3 regions of the Pseudomonas paraveronii genome follow, and region 1 is predicted to be linked to each of the others. Evidence: riboswitches for the same ligand, from Rfam matches in the RefSeq annotation. Region 1 holds a riboswitch; each other region holds the start of a gene.

The links. A riboswitch is a leader RNA that binds a small molecule or an ion and turns the genes downstream of it on or off. The one in region 1 is predicted to bind cobalamin.
Positions count from the first base shown of each region.
Region 2: another riboswitch for cobalamin. It lies ahead of cobO (cob(I)yrinic acid a,c-diamide adenosyltransferase); the one in region 1 lies ahead of U5A08_RS12600 (CbtB domain-containing protein).
Region 3: another riboswitch for cobalamin. It lies ahead of U5A08_RS20295 (ABC transporter substrate-binding protein); the one in region 1 lies ahead of U5A08_RS12600 (CbtB domain-containing protein).

Region 1 covers NZ_OY817130.1:2,762,105-2,768,322, reverse strand. The annotation lists gene cobN (cobaltochelatase subunit CobN) at 1-569, opposite strand, end outside; gene cobW (cobalamin biosynthesis protein CobW) at 573-1,634, opposite strand; cobalamin riboswitch at 1,727-1,926, opposite strand; cobalamin riboswitch at 1,968-2,177, shown strand; gene U5A08_RS12600 (CbtB domain-containing protein) at 2,274-2,462, shown strand; gene U5A08_RS12595 (CbtA family protein) at 2,474-3,178, shown strand; gene U5A08_RS12590 (cobalamin biosynthesis protein) at 3,175-3,567, shown strand; gene cobM (precorrin-4 C(11)-methyltransferase) at 3,638-4,384, shown strand; gene nfuA (Fe-S biogenesis protein NfuA) at 4,632-5,216, opposite strand; gene U5A08_RS12575 (fatty acid cis/trans isomerase) at 5,311-6,218, opposite strand, start outside.
Region 2 covers NZ_OY817130.1:4,642,692-4,648,909, forward strand. The annotation lists gene cbiB (adenosylcobinamide-phosphate synthase CbiB) at 1-238, opposite strand, end outside; gene bluB (5,6-dimethylbenzimidazole synthase) at 235-885, opposite strand; gene U5A08_RS21395 (cobyrinic acid a,c-diamide synthase CobB) at 882-2,249, opposite strand; gene cobO (cob(I)yrinic acid a,c-diamide adenosyltransferase) at 2,246-2,857, opposite strand; cobalamin riboswitch at 2,937-3,180, opposite strand; gene U5A08_RS21405 (PQQ-dependent sugar dehydrogenase) at 3,280-4,593, shown strand; gene U5A08_RS21410 (C40 family peptidase) at 4,671-5,207, opposite strand; gene U5A08_RS21415 (C40 family peptidase) at 5,352-5,981, opposite strand; gene hda (DnaA regulatory inactivator Hda) at 6,196-6,218, opposite strand, start outside.
Region 3 covers NZ_OY817130.1:4,408,382-4,414,599, reverse strand. The annotation lists gene U5A08_RS20305 (ABC transporter ATP-binding protein) at 1-622, opposite strand, end outside; gene U5A08_RS20300 (FecCD family ABC transporter permease) at 619-1,623, opposite strand; gene U5A08_RS20295 (ABC transporter substrate-binding protein) at 1,632-2,642, opposite strand; cobalamin riboswitch at 2,757-2,951, opposite strand; gene U5A08_RS20290 (DNA/RNA non-specific endonuclease) at 2,987-3,916, opposite strand; gene U5A08_RS20285 (M4 family metallopeptidase) at 4,051-5,112, shown strand; gene U5A08_RS20280 (protealysin inhibitor emfourin) at 5,141-5,446, shown strand; gene U5A08_RS20275 (aldehyde dehydrogenase family protein) at 5,502-6,218, opposite strand, start outside.

The DNA.
Region 1 (6,218 bases):
TCGCTGAGGCACGCATTGGCCTTGTGCGGGTGATAAATCGCGCTGCGCGCCAGGGTTTTCGGCTCGGCCCAGGCATAGTCGCGGCCCAGATAGCCGCTGGCCAGGCAGCGATAAAAATCCAGCGCGTTGCCCAGGCCGCCCTGGCGCAGGAACTGCCACAGGCGCTCACGCGCTGCGGCATCCACGGTGCTGAGGCCGCTGAGCTCCGGGTCCGCGCGATCATCCCCCGGCACCAGGATCAGCGTGACCCCGCGCTCGGCCAACGCCACCAGACGCTCGATGCCGTAACGCCAATAGCCGATCCCGCCGTGCAGGGAAATCAGGATGACCTTGGCGTGGCGCAGCACCTCGTCGACGTACAAGTCCACCGAGGCATGGTTCTGCACCTGCATCGGGTTGGCCAGGCGAAAGCTGGGGTAGTCCTCGGGCAATTGCTGGGCCGCTTCAGCGAGCAGCGCCAGGCTGGAGTCGCCACTGCACAGGATCACCAGCTCGGCGGGGGTTTGTCCAAGGTCGGCAATATTGTCGTCCGCGACGAAACCGCCGGGCTGGGTCCTGAGCAAGTGCATGGGTTAAACGCTGAGGGCGGCGCGCAATTGCGCTTCGAGGCCCGCCGCATCCAGCTCCTGGCCGATCAGCACCAGGCGCGTGATGCGCGCTTCGTCGGCGCTCCAGGCGCGGTCGAAGTGCTTGTCGAAGCGCGTGCCCACGCCCTGGATCAGCAGGCGCATCGGCTTGTTCGGGATCGCCGCAAAGCCTTTGACGCGCAAGATGCCGTGCTGCACCACCAGTTGGGTCAGGGCGTCGAGCAGCAGGGCTTCGTCGGACTGGGGCAGGTCGATGGAAATGGAGTCGAACGCATCGTGATCATGATCGTCTTCACCTTCGTGATGATGATCGTGATGGCTGTGGCGAGCGTCGATGTGCGCTTCGGAGCCGGCGCCCAGGCCGATCAACACGTCCAGCGGCACACGACCGCTGCTGGCTTCGATGATCTTCACCGCCGGCGGCAACTCTTCGGCGACTTCCAGGCGCACGCGGGCCAGGTCTTCGGGGTTGATCAGGTCGCACTTGTTGAGGATCACCAGGTCGGCGCTGGCCAGTTGGTCGGCGAACAGCTCATGCAGCGGTGATTCGTGGTCCAGGTTCGGGTCGAGTTTGCGCTGGGCGTCGACCTGGTCCGGGAACGCGGCGAAGGTGCCGGCCGCCACGGCGGGGCTGTCGACCACGGTGATCACCGCGTCGACTGTACAGGCGCTGCGGATTTCCGGCCACTGGAACGCCTGCACCAAGGGCTTTGGCAGGGCCAGGCCGGAGGTTTCGATGAGGATATGGTCGAGGTCGCCGCGACGGGCGACCAGTTCGCGCATCACCGGGAAAAACTCTTCCTGCACGGTGCAGCACAGGCAGCCGTTGGCCAGCTCATACACGCGACCGTTGGCTTCTTCCTCGGTGCAACCGATGGAGCACTGCTTGAGGATTTCACCGTCGATGCCCAGCTCGCCGAACTCGTTGACGATCACCGCAATGCGACGGCCCTGGGCGTTATCGAGCATATGGCGCAGCAAGGTGGTTTTGCCCGAGCCGAGAAAGCCGGTAACGATGGTGACGGGGAGTTTGGCCAGTGTTTTCATCGGATGCCCTTGGGGGCGGGCATACGGGACGATAGGCCCTGCGCAGCGCACAGCAGCAGATTTCGTCACCGGATCACCCCGCCCGGTTGAATTGAAAAATCGGTGACGAGGCAGGTCTCCTGGCTTGGGGCTTGCGGGTCTTGCGACCGGCGCTGGCTGCGCCTTCCCGCCTTGATGGCAGTGGCGTGGCAGTCAGATAAACCCTTCACAGTTGCGGGGGCAGCCGCGGCTTGAACCGCGTTCCCTTCTTAGCTTCGGCCTGGGCCGAAGAACCTCGAAGGTGCAAGGCTACAGGTGCTCGGTCAATTTGACTACCGTCGCCCTGCATGCTTTCCTACTCACCTTGTTTCGGGTGCCCTTCACAGGGTGAAACGGGAAACCGGTGCGTCATAGCGATATGACCAGTCCGGTGCTGCCCCCGCAACGGTAAGCGAGCGAAGCGTCACGGCCACTGTGCTTTGTGCATGGGAAGGCGATGCTTTCAGGACTCAGTTCAAGAGCCCCCTCGCAAGCCCGGAGACCGGCCCGAAAAAATCATCCAACAAACCCGCGGTGGGCGGGCGCTGTTTGAATCCTGCGTGCCTGGCTCGCGGGGTTTTCATGCGCTCGTGTCACCCTGAAACCCTGAAGGGACGCGCCATGTCGATCATCAGCAGCACCTCGCATACCGCTAGCAGTACCGCCACCCTGAGCCAACGCCTGAGCGCCGCCATCGGCGCGTCGATCCTCGGCGCGTGCCTGGTGTATTTCGCCGGGTTCTCGCATATCGAAGCGGTACACAACGCCGCCCACGATACCCGCCACAGCGCCGCGTTCCCGTGCCATTGAGACCTGCCAACATGATTAAGCGTATTGCACAAACCGCAGGTTTCAGCGGGCTGCTGGCCGCCCTGTTGCTGACTCTGCTGCAAAGTTTTTGGGTCGCCCCGCTGATCATGCAGGCGGAAACCTTTGAAAAAGCCCCGGCCGCGACGGAAGTGGTGCATGAGCACGCCGCCGGTACAACCGCGCACACTCATGACGCCGAAGCCTGGGAGCCGGAAGACGGCTGGCAGCGCGTGCTGTCCACCACCGGCGGCAACCTGGTGGTGGCGGTCGGTTTCGCGCTGATGCTCGCCGGTCTCTACACCCTGCGCGCGCCGACCCGCACGGCTCAAGGGTTGCTGTGGGGCCTGGCCGGCTACGCGACCTTTGTTCTGGCGCCAACCCTGGGCCTGCCACCGGAATTGCCGGGCACTGCCGCCGCCGACCTGGCGCAACGGCAGATCTGGTGGATCGGCACTGCGGCCTCAACCGCAGCCGGTATCGCGCTGCTGGTATTCGGAGGCAACTGGCTGCTCAAAGCGCTGGGCGCGGCGATCCTCGTGGTACCTCATGTGATTGGCGCACCGCAACCTGAAGTGCATTCGATGCTGGCCCCTGAGGCCCTCGAAGCGCAGTTCAAGATTGCCTCGCAACTGACCAACGTCGTGTTCTGGCTGGCGCTGGGCCTAATCAGCGCCTGGCTGTTTCGCCGCAATCGCGACGATCGATACTCGGCATGAACCTGGTGGTCGGCCTGGGCTGCCAGCGCGGCTGCGCGCTGCAAGCCCTGCTCGACCTGCTGGACGCCGCCCTCGCCGAGGGCGGTATCGAGCGCCACCGCATCACGGCGCTGGCCAGCATTGATCGCAAGCAGGACGAGCCGGGCTTGTTAGCTCTGGCGCAAGTCCTGAACCTGCCACTGCAGTGCTTCAGCGCCGCGCAACTGGCAGCGTATGAAGGTCGCCTGAGCCATAGATCTGCCGTCGCCTTTGCCCATACCGGTTGTTACGGCATCGCCGAAAGCGCGGCCCTGGCCCTGGCCGAACAGCTCAGCGGCGCCCCTGCCCGCTTACTGATCCCGCGCAAAAAATCCGCCCGAGCCACGTTGGCATTGGCCTGCGCCGACTGAAATCGCGATAATCGCCGCTTCCGATCATGAGCAATCTTCATGCTCGCCCGCTTTTCCACAGGAATTCTCCATGACCGTCTACTTCATCGGCGCCGGCCCCGGCGACCCGGAATTGATCACCGTCAAAGGCCAGCGGCTGATCCGCAGTTGCCCGGTGATCATCTATGCGGGGTCGCTGGTGCCGGCGGCGGTACTGGAAGGCCATCAGGCCGAACAGGTGGTCAACAGCGCCGAACTGCACCTGGAACAGATTATCGACGTGATCAAGGCCGCCGATGCCAAGGGCCAGGATGTGGCGCGGGTCCACTCCGGCGATCCAAGCCTGTATGGGGCGATTGGCGAACAGATCCGGCAGTTGCGCGAGTTGGGCATTGCGTTCCAGATCATCCCCGGGGTCACCGCCGTAGCGGCCTGCGCAGCGCTGCTGGAGACCGAACTGACGCTGCCGGACATCGCCCAGAGCGTGATCCTCACCCGGTATGCGGACAAAACCCGCATGCCTGCCGGTGAAGACTTCGACAGCCTGGCCCGTCATGGCACAACCATGGCGATTCACCTGGGGGTCAATCATTTGGAGAAGATCGTTGCCGAACTGCTGCCGCACTACGGCGCGGATTGCCCGATTGCCGTGGTACACCGTGCGACCTGGCCGGATCAGGATTGGGCCGTCGGCACCTTGGCGGACATCGCCGAAAAGGTCGCGGCCAAGGGCTTCAGGCGCACGGCGCTGATTGTGGTGGGTCGGGTGCTGGCCAGTGACAGTTTCAGCGCGTCGTCGCTGTATCGGGCCGGGCATGCGCACTTGTACCGACCTTAATCCAAAACATCATGAGTTGTTATCAACACACTGTTTTAAATAAATAAATACAAAAATTTGTGGGAGGGGGCTTGCCCCCGATAGCGGTGTATCAGTCGATTAATAAGGAGACTGACAGGATGCTATCGGGGGCAAGCCCCCTCCCACACTTAATCTTTAGCGTTAGACAAAAGTCGTAACCAACTGAAATTAAATAAAAAACGGCGCTCACGGGGCGCCGTTTTTTAGTTCGCAGTGAACACCTGACTCAGTAGTAGGCGTTTTCTTTCTGCGTGTGGTCAGTCACATCACGTACACCCGTGAGCTCCGGAATGCGCTCGAGCAAGGTGCGCTCGATGCCTTCACGCAGGGTCACGTCCGCCTGGCCGCAGCCCTGGCAGCCGCCGCCGAACTTCAATACGGCGATACCGTCCTCCACCACGTCGATCAAGCTGACCTGCCCGCCGTGGCTGGCCAGGCCAGGGTTGATCTCGGTCTGCAGGTAGTAATTGATACGCTCGTTGACCGGGCTGTCGGCGTTGACGTTCGGCACCTTGGCGTTCGGTGCCTTGATGGTCAATTGGCCGCCCATGCGGTCGGTCGCGTAGTCGACCACCGCGTCGTCGAGGAACGCTTCGCTGAAGGCATCGATATACGCGGTGAAGCTTTTCAGCCCCAGCGCGGTGTCTTCCGGCTTCTCTTCGCCTGGCTTGCAGTAGGCGATGCACGTCTCGGCGTACTGGGTGCCAGGCTGGGTGATAAAGACGCGGATGCCGATACCCGGGGTGTTCTGCTTGGACAGCAGGTCAGCCAGGTAATCGTGGGCGGCGTCGGTAATGGTTATGGCAGTCATGGAAACTCCTCACAGGCTTGCTGGCAGTTTACGCCAAAATATTACGCAGATACAAAGCCCCAGTAATTTTGTCGGAAAAGCCTCGCCATCGTCGTCAGAGGTTTTCATAGCGGTTCATATCCAGCACACCCTCTTCCACCGGCGTAGTTTCGCGGATGTAGGTCGACAGATCGTGGAAGTACTCCCAGAACTGCGGATGACTGCGGCGCACACCCCAACGATCGACGATTTTCTCGAAGTGCTGGGCGTCCCGGGCACTTTCCATCGCCGCGACAAACGCCGGCACCTGCTCGGCCGGGATATTGAACATGAAGTTCGGATAACTGCTCAGCACGCCGGGGTAGACCGTCAACGTGTCCAGGCCCGGTTGATAGCGAGAAGCCTCACCCAGCATGAACGCGACATTACTGTGGGCACGGTTGCGCAGCAGGCTGTAGACCTCACGATGACCGGTGCGGGTTTCGACGCGCAGCATGGTTGCTTCCGGCAATTGGTCGATAACCTTGAGCCCCGCCGCCGGGCGTGATGTCAGGCGACTCAGGGCCTGCTCGGCATCGCGCAGCACCGGCTCGAGGCTCGGCCGCGAGCAATAGGCGCCGACACAGCGATTGATCGGGTCCGGGCTGGCATTGAGGTCGCCATAACGGGCCAGCAACTGGTTGACGAAATCGCGTTTCGGGTCCGTTTCATTCAGCTTCAGACCGGTGGGTTTATCGTCGTCGATCGACTCATAGTCCATCCACAACTTGACCTTGCCGCCGTTCTGATACCAATCGTCGAGGAAATCCTCCCGCGAATTGGCCGGCATCAGGCGCAGGAAGTTCTGTTCCGCGCCATTGCGGATCAGGTCGAAGTACAAGCGGGTCTGGGCCTGATGGGAGACGTTGCCGAACACGTCAAAGTTGACCACCAATTGGTAGTAGGTGCGCTCCAGCAACGGATAATCGAACAACCACAGCGTCTGCGGGACTTCACCGATCAGGCCTTTGTTGACCGACGCGC
Region 2 (6,218 bases), 1.9 Mb from region 1:
CCAGCACCCAACCGATATAAGGCGCCCACGACAACGCAGTGGCCAGCAGCGTCAGCGGCACCACCGCAATAAACCACGCGGTCACACCATGGCTGCGCCAGCCACGGCCACCGCTGTTGAAACGCTGCTCGATACGCGCGGCAAAATTGCCGAACGCCACCAGCGGATGCCAGCGCCTGGGCTCGCCCAGCAGCGCATCCAGCGCCACCGCAGCGACACACAGCAAGGCCACACTCATTGACGCACTCCCCAGGTATTCTCATACAACATGTCACTCAGCGGCCGCGGTTCGGCCCAGCCTTCGAGCTGCAACATCGGTGCCGGATAGAACGCCTCGACCGGCCCCAGGCACAACACCGCCAGGGGTTTCGCGCCGGGCGGCAAGCCCAGCAGGTCGGCCAGGGCCTGCGGCTCGAACAGCGAGACCCAGCCCATGCCCAAGCCTTCGACACGCGCCGCCAGCCACAGATTCTGGATCGCGCAGGACAACGAGGCCATGTCCATTTCCGGCAAAGTGCGTCGGCCGAAGATATGCCGCTCGCGGTCATCCATCAGCGCCGCCACCAGCACTTCGGCGCAGTCGTGGATGCCTTCGACCTTGAGCTTCATAAATGTATCGGAACGCTCGCCCAACGCTTCGGCGGTGCGTATGCGTTCTTCCTCCACCAACTGTTGAATCCGGCTACGCAGTTGGCGGTCACTGATGCGGATAAACCGCCACGGCTGCATCAAGCCAACGCTCGGCGCCTGGTGTGCGGCCTGGAGCAAACGGTGCAGCAGTTCGGGAGCCACATCGCCGCCGCTGAAGTGACGCATGTCACGGCGCTCGGCGATGGCGCGGTAGACGGCCTGGCGCTCGGCTTCGGGGAAGGCGTTGTCGGTCATGAGCCTATCGCGGGCAAGCCCGCTCCCGCAGTGGATTCGTGGTGTTTAGCCGAGTGCGATTTGCCTTCGCCGGGCGCAAACAGCGCAGCAACGGCGCGGGGGTTGGAAGGGAAATAGAAGTGGACGTAGGACGCGGTCAGCCGCCCCTGCCGATACACCGCCTCGGCCCCGCGCCCACCATTGGGGCTCACGCCACGGGCAACGGGCTGCCATTCGGTGCTGGTCAGCGAGTGGTGATAGGTATGACCGCGCAACACACCCTCGGGCAATTCGACGCTTTGCAGGGCCAGGGCCGCGAGCTTTTTTTGCATCACCGCATCGCCCTGCAGCAGGCCGACCAGCTCGGCGCGGATGCCGTCGACATCAGTGAGCGAGTCCAACAGATAAAGCATCCCGCCACACTCGGCGAGCAGCGGTTTGCCGGCAGCGTGATGGGCACGGATCGCATCCAGCATCGCGGTGTTTTCCGACAGCGCCTGGTGATGCAATTCGGGGTAACCGCCCGGCAGATAGAGGCTGTCGGCATCGGGCAATTGGCGATCGTGGATCGGCGAGAAGAAGCTCAACTCAGCGCCCATCGCCCGCAGCAGATCGAGGCTCGCACCGTAGGTGAAGGCGAAGGCTTCGTCACGGGCGATGGCAATACGCACGCCGGCCAGCAACGGTTCGGCGCGGGTCACGGGCGGTGCGGCAAAGGTCACCGGCGGCGGTAACGCGACCTCGCAACTGCTGCCCAACGCCTGGGCGGCAGCGTCCAGGCGCAGGTCGAGGTCATTCAGTTCGCTGGCTTGCACCAGGCCCAGGTGGCGACTGGGCAATTCGATAGCGGTCTCGCGGGACAGCGCGCCATACCAGCGCAGGCCTTCGGTGAGGCTGCCTTCAAGCAGTTGTGCATGGCGCAGGGTGCCGACGCGGTTGGCCAGCACCCCGGCGAACGGCAAGTCCGGCTGGTAGCGTGCCAGGCCGAGGGCCAGGGCGCCGAAGGTCTGCGCCATGGCCGTGCCATCGATCACGCCGAGCACCGGGACACCGAAGTGTCGCGCCAGGTCAGCGCTGGAAGGCGTGCCGTCGAACAGGCCCATCACGCCTTCGATCAGGATCAGGTCCGCCTCCCCCGCTGCTTCCCACAGCAAGCGACGACTTTCCTGCTCGCCCACCATCCACATATCCAATTGATACACCGGCGCACCGCTGGCGCGCTCGTGAATCATCGGGTCGAGGAAGTCCGGGCCGCATTTGAACACGCGCACCTTACGCCCCAGGTTGCGGTGCAAACGGGCCAGCGCGGCGGTGACCGTGGTTTTGCCCTGGCCGGACGCCGGTGCGGCGATCAAGACGGCCGGGCAATGACGGGGCTGATTCAAAGTTCGACGCCTTTCTGTGCCTTGATACCGGCCTGGAACGCGTGCTTGAGCATGCCCATCTCGGTGACGGTGTCGCCCATTTCGATCAGCTCGGGCTTGGCGCCACGGCCGGTGACGACCACGTGCTGCATCGGCGGGCGGGCTTGCAGATCGCCAAGGACTTGATCCAGGTCGAGATAGCCGTGCTTGAGCGCGATGTTCAGCTCATCCAGCACCACCAGACCGATGGACGGGTCTTGCAGCAATTGGCGGGACACCGCCCAGGCGGCTTCGGCGGCCGCGATATCACGCTGGCGGTCCTGGGTTTCCCAGGTAAAGCCCTCGCCCATCACATGGAAACGCACTTGCTCGGGGAAGCGGCGGAAGAACAGTTCTTCGCCAGTGCTGTTGCGCCCCTTGATGAACTGCACCACACCGCACTGCATGCCATGGCCCATGGCACGGGCCAGCATGCCAAATGCCGAGCTGCTCTTGCCTTTGCCGTTGCCGGTCAGCACCAGCAGCAAGCCGCATTCGTTCGGGGAATTGGCGATGCGCTCATCGATCACGGCTTTTTTACGCAGCATGCGCGCCAGGTGGCGTTCGTCGCGCTCGGGGGAATCGGTCATGGCAGCTCTCCGTTGGGGCTGGACAAAAACGGCGGGCAGGAAAAATCAAAAACAGACAGCCAAGCATCGCCCACCGTGATGCTGTTGGATGATCCGGGCCGGTCTCCGGGCTCATGAGTGGCGCGCTAGAGCGCACGCCGACGGCGCGCCTTCCCATATCGCGAGCGATACAGTGGCAAACAGCACCGTTTTGACTCATTTACCGTTGCGGGGGCAGCGCCGGAATCGCGGCAGCACTGTGTACAAGTGCGCTCACTCACCGGCTTCCCTGTTTCACTCAGTCGACCCGTAGGTCACAGAGCACCTGGAACAAGCCGCGAAGGTTAGTGGGTTGGGGGTGGAGCGTCAATTAAAGCTGGCCTTGTACTTGAACCATCGCCGCAACGCACACCTCTACCCTTACAGGCATCCAGGAGAAAACCATGCATAAAACAAGACTCGCCTTACTGATCATGCTCGCGGGCAGCCTTGCCGCCTGCGGCGAAAGCTCGACCCTGAAGGTATCCGACGGCACCGGGCCCTCGCCGCGATTGCCGGAACCGAACAAGACGCTGATCCCCACGGTGAACATCGCCCCGGCCATTGGCTGGCCGGCGGGCACCCAGCCCACGGCCGCCGCCGGCACCCAGGTGGCGGCCTTCGCCGAAGGCCTGGACCACCCGCGCTGGCTGTACGTATTACCCAACGGCGATGTGCTGGTGGCGCAAACCAACGCGCCGCCCAAGCCGGATGACTCCAAAGGCATTCGTGGCTGGGTGATGGAGAAAGTCATGGGCCGCGCCGGCGCCGGTGTGCCGAGCCCAAACCGCATCACCCTGCTGCGCGATGCCGACCATGATGGGGTCGCGGAGACCCGCACGGTATTCCTGGAAAACCTCAACTCGCCCTTCGGCATGACGCTGGTCGGCAATGACCTGTACGTGGCCGATTCGGACAAGCTGCTGCGCTTTGCCTATCAGACCGGCGAAACCGCGATCAAGACCGCCGGCAGCAAGGTCATCGACCTGCCAGCGGGCAGCATCAACCATCACTGGACGAAAAACGTGGTGGCCAGCAAGGACGGCAGCAAGTTGTATGTGAGCGTCGGTTCCAACAGCAACGTGGCCGAGAACGGCCTGGAAGCGGAACAAGGCCGCGCGGCGATCTGGGAAGTCGACCGCGCCAGCGGCCAGCACCGCATCTTCGCCTCCGGCCTGCGCAACCCCAACGGCATGGCCTGGGAACCGCAGAGCGGCAAGCTGTGGACTGCGGTGAACGAGCGCGATGAGATCGGCAGCGACCTGGTGCCGGACTACATCACCTCGGTCCAGGATGGCGCCTTTTATGGCTGGCCCTTCAGCTACTACGGGCAGCATGTGGATGTACGCGTCACGCCGCAAAACCTGGATCTGGTGGCCAAAGCCATTGCGCCGGACTACGCCGTAGGCCCACACACCGCCTCGCTAGGCCTGACCTTCGCCGAGGGCAGCAAACTCCCGGCGCCCTTTATCAACGGCGCGTTTATCGGCCAGCACGGTTCGTGGAACCGCAAGCCGCACAGCGGCTACAAGGTGATCTTCGTACCGTTCGAGGGCGGCAAGCCGAAGGGGCCGCCGGTCGACGTGCTGACCGGGTTCCTCAACAGCGACGGGCAAGCCATGGGCCGACCGGTTGGCGTGGTCATCGACAAGCAAGGCGGTTTGCTGGTGGCGGATGATGTGGGGAATAAGGTGTGGCGGGTTTCTGCGGCTAAGTAACTATTCTCAAGACCGCCACAAAACAAATGTGGGAGGGAGGGAGCAAGCTCCCTCCCACATTGGGATCCTGGTTTGACTTAAGGGTTACGCGCCAGATTTTCAGCCGGCAACACACGCTTGGCACTCAGGTAGGCATTCTGCCAATAGGCTTTGGACAAGGTGTCCAGCTTCACCGTACCGCCCGTTTGCGGCGCATGCACAAAGCGCCCTTCGCCGACATAGATCCCGGCGTGGCTGACCTGCGAGCCACCGCCCGTGGCGAAGAACAACAGGTCACCGGTTTGCAGGTTCTGCTCGCTGACGTCCTGGCCACGCATCACGATCAGTTCGCGCGTGGTGCGCGGCAGGGAGATGCCGGCGGCATCACGGTAGACAAACCCGATCAGCCCGCTGCAATCGAACCCCGAGTCTGGCGTGTTGCCACCCCAACGATAAGGCGTACCGACCAGGCCCAGCGCTCGGAAGAGCACGTCTTCGGCGGCTGGCGAGAAACTCTGGCTGGTGTTGAACACCGGTTTAGGCTTGGCCGCTACGGGCGCAGGCTGCGGTCGGCTTGCGCAGGCGCTGATCAGCGCGGCGCAAACAATAAGAATCAGGCGGGCCGAGGTCGACATGTGCAGAACAATCCTGGTCTGGATGCGGCTTTCGCTGCCGAACGCTGAAAACCAGAACGCGCAAGCAAGGCTTGCGCGAACGGATTACAACAATATTCAAGGATTCTAGCGCTTACACGTCAAACTTCAAGTATCACTTTAACTTTACTTGCTGGCGGTAATCGTCGTCGGGGCCATGGCGAGTGCGCGTTTGGCTTCGATGAAGGTTTTGCTCCAGTAGCTGTCGCCCAGGCTGTCGACTCGAACACCACCGCTGCGGCGGCTGCTGGAGTGGATAAACTGGTTATCGCCCAGGTAGATACCGGCGTGACTGACGCGACCACGACCACTGGTACTGAAGAAAAGCAGATCACCCGGCTTGAGGTTGTTACGCGCGACCAACGGTGCATTCACGTTGATCATTTCGCGAGTGGAGCGTGGCAGGTTCATGCCAGCTTCTTCACGAAACAGGTAACCGATAAAACCGCTGCAATCGAAACCGGCTTCGGAAGTACCGCCGAAACGGTAACGGGTACCGATCAGGGACATGCCGCGCTCGAGAATGCTGTCGGCCAGAACGGGAAGCTGATAAGGCTTGTTGCCAGCGAAGGCGGCCAGTTCTTTTTCGGTTGCCAGCTCTTCCTCATAAACAGTGGAAGACTGCGCAGCAACGAATTTTGCCTGATTTTTATACTGTTGAGCGTGCTGCTCGGCCACTTGTTGAGGGTGGGAGGCGCAACCAAACAACAGAGCTACAAGTGCGAGAGGCACGAGGGGTGCGAAGCGATTTAGCATGGGCACGACCGTGGCAAATGTGTAAAGAAGTCGAGACTATGCCTTCTATCACATCGATTTGCAAATTCAATCGTGACCTATGTGACTTATTGTTTGCGCTATGACATCTAAGCCCTTAATACCCTATGCACGTGTTTTGCGTGGCCAAGCCGGCCCAAACGCAGGTTTTCTGGCGCCTGAAATCTGCTGAAGCCCTACGAAATACAAGGGTTTGCTACCAGCCAAGGGTTTCCTTGA
Region 3 (6,218 bases), 1.6 Mb from region 1:
CCAGGCGATCACAGGTCAGCGCCTGGTTGAGATCGTGCAAGGCGATCAAGGTAGTGACGGGCAACGCCTGCACCCCCTTCAAAATCGCCAGTTGATGCTGGATGTCCAGGTGATTGGTCGGCTCATCCAACAACAGAATCTGCGGCCGTTGCGCCAAGGCCCGGGCGATGTGTACGCGTTGGCGTTCACCGCCGGAGAGGCTGCGCCAGGCGCGGTTGCTCAAGTGGGTGGCGTCCACGTCGTGCAGCGCCTGGCGCACGATGCACTCGTCTGCCTCGGACCACGGGCTCAGCGCCGACAGCCACGGGGTGCGGCCCAATGCGACAGCGTCGAACACGCGAATGGCATCGTCGGTGTCCGCCTGTTGTTCCACCACCGCCAGGCGTTGTGCGATGGTGCGGCGGGACAGTTCGACCAGACGCTCGCCCCCAAGGCGTACTTCGCCATGGGCCGGTGTACGCAAACCGGCCAACAGCTTGAGCAAGGTGGATTTACCGGAGCCGTTCGGTCCGACAATCCCGAGGGTTTCGCCTGACGCCACCTCCAGGTGGATATCCCGCAGCAACTCGGCGTCGCGTACCTTGAAGCCCAACCCGCTGCAGCTCAACACAGGCGCATTCATCGAGCGTTTCTCCGGCTGATCAGAATCAGCGCAAACACCGGCGCACCGACCAGTGCTGTGACCACGCCGACCGGGATCACCTGGCCCTTGATCAAGGTGCGCGACAGCACATCAGCCGCGATCAAAAATAGCGCGCCACCCAACGCGCTGGCCGGCAACAGGCGCGAGTGCCCGGTGCCGAGCAGCAGACGCACGGCATGGGGGATTACCAGCCCGACAAACCCGATAGAGCCGACAATCGACACCATCACCGCCGTGACCAATGCCGCGCAGCCCACCAGCACAAACTGCACCCGGCGCACTGGGATACCAAGGGCGGCCGCCGAGTCGCTGCCGAAGGTGAACGCGTCCAGCGCACGGCGATGCCACAGGCACACCGCCAACCCGGCGACCGCCACCGGCACCGCCAGCCACACCGACGGCCAACGCACGCCGCTGAGGTTGCCCAGCAGCCAGAACAAAATGCCGCGTGCCTGTTCGGAACTGGCCGATTTGGTGATCAGGAACGCAGTGAGCGCATTGAACAGCTGCGAGCCGGCGATGCCCGCGAGGATGATCTGCCCGGTGCCGCTGGACGAACCGCTGGCCCGTGCGAGCAATACCACCAGCGCAAACGCCGCCATCGCCCCGCCGAACGCGCCGACCGACAGTGAAACCAAACCACCGCCGACGCCCATCAGCACCACCAGGACTGCGCCGGTCGAAGCACCGGCGCTGATACCCAGCAGGTACGGATCGGCCAGGGGGTTGCGCAACAACGACTGCAAAATCACCCCGCAGGTGGCCAGCCCCGCCCCGCACGCAGCGGCGACCAGGGTGCGGGTCAGGCGGTAGTTCCACACCACGCCTTCATCGATCGGGTCCAGCACGTAGCCGGCCGCCCACAGTTTGTTGGCCAGCACTTGGAGCACCACGTGTGGCGTGATGGCGGTTTCGCCGATGGCTACGCCGGCGAGCACGGCGATCAGCAGCAACGCCAGGGCAAGCACGGTTCGTATCAGGCTGGCGCTCATTTCGGCAGATCGTAGCCGTCGATGGCCGTCGCCAGTTGTTCAAGGCCATCGAAGGTGCGCACGCTGGCCTGCAGCGCCATCGCGTCGAGGATGATGATGCGGTTGTGTTTCACCGCGTCCATGTTGCGCGTCACCGGGTCGCTGCGCAGGAAGGCGAGCTTCTGTTCGTGATCGTCAGCCGGGTAGCGGCGGCGGTCCATGCGCGCAATCACCAGCACGGTGGGGTTGGCCTTGGCGATGGTTTCCCAGCCGACGGCGGGCCATTCCTCATCGGACTGCACCACGTTATGCAGGCCGAGGGTCTGCAGCATGAATTCGGGGACACCCTTGTGACCGGCCACGTAGGGATCGCTGGCCATCTCGGCGCTGGAGAACCACACCAGCGCGCTGGCCTGCTTGAGCCCCTTGCTTTGCACCGTGGCGACGGACTTGGCCAGGCGCGCCTTGAGTTCATCGTTGAGTTGCTGGCCGCGATCCTGCACGTCGAAAATCTCGGCCAGTTGGCGGATGCTCTTGTAGATCGTGTCGACACGGAATGGCTCCAGCCGCGTGCCGTCGGCGCCCACCCGGTTGTCCTTGCCTTCGCAGTCGGAGGGCAACAGGTAGGTGGCGATCTTCAACTCATGAAACTGCTCGCGGGTGCCCACCACGCCTTGCGGGCCGACCACCCATTCCAGCTCGGCCGCCACCAGTTGCGGGCGCTTGGCGATCACCGACTCGAAACTCGGTTCGTTATTGGCCAGGCGTTCGATGCTGTCGTTCAGCGCCTTGAACTGCGGCAACACGTTGTTGAACCACAGCGACGTGCCAACCACTTTATCGCCCACGCCGAGGGCATAGAGCATTTCGGTAGCAGCCTGGCCGATGGTCACGCTGCGGGCGGGCGCTTGCGCGAAGGTCAGGCTGCTGCCGCAGTTCTCCACCGTCAGCGGGTACTGAGTGGGGTTGGCTTGGGCCAGGGCACACAAGCCCAGCCCGGTGAGCAGGGCGATAACGCGTGGCAGCATGGGGCAATCTCCTTGAAGCCGTACCTGGAACTGGGGATGTACGGTTCGGAAACACGCCCTCGACCGCTGCGGGTGAGGCAGGCAAGGATGTCCTTCCCGGACACCCCGCCGGTGAGTGATTTTGCTGGGCCGGCAGGTCTCCTGACTGATGCGTCGTCGCCACGCTCCGGCCTTCCCGGACGGGGTCCAGTGGCAGTGGGGGAGCGGGCTCGGCATCTACAGTTGCGGGGGCAGTTCCGATTGACGCGATGTACCGCGCTTCGGATTCCCTATTAGTCCCGTTTGGGAACCGGCGCGGTATGGTAGTCGATCACGGCGAGGCGATATAGCTTTAGGTCGCCCGCTCAAAGACGAATATCTTCAGGGCCCTGGATCAGCGCTTCAATTCGCGTCCCCGTGGCGCGCTCTTCATTGCTGAAACCGTCGTAGTCGGCCAGGTTGCCGAAGCGAATACCGGTCAATCGTTCGATCTGAATCACGCTGCGCTGGTAGGTCCTGAGCTGCCCGAACATGAGGTCGAGCTGACCCAGTTCACGGCTTTGGTCGATCATGTAGGCGCTGGCGGAAGGCTTGCCGTCGTCGCCGAGGTAGGCGACCACTTTCCAGAATGCTTTGGGGATTTTAACGCCTCGGTAGACACGGTCGTCATCCGCCAACACCGGGCCGGTAAACACCGTGGCTCGGGCTTTCCAGCGTTGAGTGTTATCGAGAATGTAGTCCTCGAGTTCCAGCCAGGTCTTCTGGTTGAAGCCGCTCATCTGCGGTGAGCAGTTGGTGAAGTGGAAGGTATCGGCATTGGCCGTGTTGGCCGCGTCGCCCCAGTTGGGGTCTTGTCGGCGTACCAGGTGACCGCGGTCCAGGCCATTGTTGGTGTAGAGCGCGTCGCCCACCTGTGCGCTGATGGGCAGGCGGCCGTCATAGGCCCAGGCGTCGTTGGCGCGGATGATATCCACATGCTGTCCGCCATCGATATTGGCGCCCACGTAGAGCGCCAGTCGCCTTGAGCGCGACATGGTCACTGAGAAATGCGTGTAGTCCAGGCGCAGCGGTTGTACGTCAGCCGCCAGAGCCTCATCCACCGTGGGCCATGGCACCACGAAGCGGTCGAGAAACGCTTCAGCGTAGCCGCCCCGGTCCTGCAGGTCCTTGGCCGCGGTGACACGCGCAGTCGCCGTCCTGGCCTCCATGAGACTGGGGCTGGCCGCGATCAACGGGCGCAGATCGGCGAGCCGGGGGCGGTGCGAAAGGGCGATTTTGGCGGTGCGTGGGGGCATCGTAAGTTCCTCGCAGTCCTTGGATAAACACTACTGCAGCATAGCTTCATGACAATTTGGGCCAAGCCGTCGCAGCAGGACTATCCTTGAACGGTTACCCGGACGTTCACCACTCGCCAAAATGGAGCCAGCCAATGTGTGTTCGCCAGCATCGTAATCCGATTTTCTGCCTGATCCCGCCGTACATGCTCGACCAGATCGCCCGCAATGGCGATAAAGCGCAACGGGACGTCGCGTTACGGACCCGTGCCAAAGACAGCACGTTCCGCTCGTTACGCATGGTTGCCGTGCCCGCCAAAGGGGCCGCCCATATGGCCCTGGCCATGGGCGCCGACAAACGGCGTTCGATCTACAGCGCCGAGGGCGCCGATAGCCTGCCGGGCAAGCTGATCCGTGGCGAAGGGCAGCCCGCCAGTGGTGATGTCGCGGTGGACGAGGCCTATGACGGGTTGGGCGCCACGTTCGATTTTTTTGATCAGGTCTTCGACCGCAATTCCATTGACGACGCCGGTATGGCACTGGACGCGACGGTTCATTTTGGCCAGAGCTACAACAATGCGTTCTGGAACTCGAGCCAGATGGTGTTTGGTGATGGCGACCAGCAGCTATTCAATCGGTTCACGATAGCCCTTGATGTCATTGGCCATGAGTTGGCCCACGGTGTGACCGAGGATGAGGCCAAGCTGATGTATTTCAATCAATCCGGTGCGTTGAACGAGTCGCTGTCTGACGTGTTCGGTTCACTGATCAAGCAGTACGCGCTGCAGCAAAAGGCGCAAGATGCGGATTGGTTGATCGGCAAGGGGTTGTTTACCAAGAAAATCAAAGGCACTGCGTTGCGCTCGATGAAAGCGCCAGGCACCGCGTTTGATGACAAGCTGCTGGGCAAGGACCCTCAGCCGGGGCATATGGACGATTTCGTGCAGACCTATGAGGACAACGGCGGGGTGCATATCAATTCCGGCATTCCCAACCATGCGTTCTATCAGGTGGCCACGAAGATCGGCGGGTTTGCCTGGGAGCGTGCCGGGCGTATCTGGTATGACGCGCTGCGCGATGCGCGGTTGCGGCCGAATTCGGGGTTTCTGCGTTTCGCGCGCATCACCTACGACATCGCCGGTCGGCTGTACGGTGCTGACAAGGCTGAGCACAAGGCGGTGAAGGAAGGCTGGAAAGCCGTGGGCATTAACGTCTGACAACCCCCCTGGGCGGTGAGGAGCAGCCATGCAAATTTCGATCAAGGAAATCGGTGGTCCGGCGTTTTTTCCGGGCCTGGCCCGACCGAACACCGTGGAACTGGAGAAGCTGCCCGAGCCGGACCAGCAAGAGTTGCGGCAACTGATCGAGGCTTCGCACTTCTTTCAGTTGCCGCAAAGCACCGCGCCGGAACCCGGTAATCCAGGCCAGGTGCATTACACCTTGACCGTGACGGAAGGTGAGCGCGAGCACACGGTCTGTGTGCTCGCACCGGTGAAGTCACAGGCGCTGGACGGGCTGGTGCAGTGCGTGCGGCGGCATATTCGCTGTTGAGCCTGTTGCGCAGCCCAGTGGGATCACGCTCCCTGGCCACAGGGGTTGCTTTGGCTTACTTGCGATCCAGCCATACCGTCTGCGCATTGCAGAATTCCCGCACGCCAAAGTGCGACAACTCGCGGCCAAAGCCGCTTTTTTTCACGCCGCCAAACGCCACCCGAGGGTCGGACACGCTGAAGGCGTTGACGAAGATCCCGCCGGTTTCGAGCTGGTCGGCGATCTCGCGCGCTTTCGCCGAGTCGCGGGTGAAGATGCTCGCGGTCAGGCCAAACTCGCTGTCGTTGGCCAGGGCCACAGCGTGGTCAGCGTCGCGGGCGCTGATGATGGAGGCGACGGGGCCGAACAGCTCCTGTTTGAACGAGGTCATCTGGTCGGTGACGTCGGCCAGTACGGTCGGAGCGTAGTAGTTGCCGGCGCCGGGCACTTTGTTACCGCCCAGCAGCAGGGTCGCGCCTTCTGCCAGGGTGGCCTGCACCTGGCTGTGCAGTTCGTCGCGCAGGTCGAAGCGGGCCATCGGGCCGACGTAGGTGCTGGTCGAGGTCGGGTCGCCCATCACCAGTTGGCGGCTGGCTTCGACGAACTTGGCGGTGAACGCGTCCACCACGCCGGCCTCGATGATCAGACGTTTGGCGGCGGCGCAGACTTGGCCGCTGTTCTGGAAACGGCCGAGCACGGCAGCCTGGACGGCGGCGTCGAGGTCGGCGTCGTTGAGTACGATGAACGGGTCGCAGCCGCCCAGTTCGAGCACGCATTTCTTCAGCGCGGCACC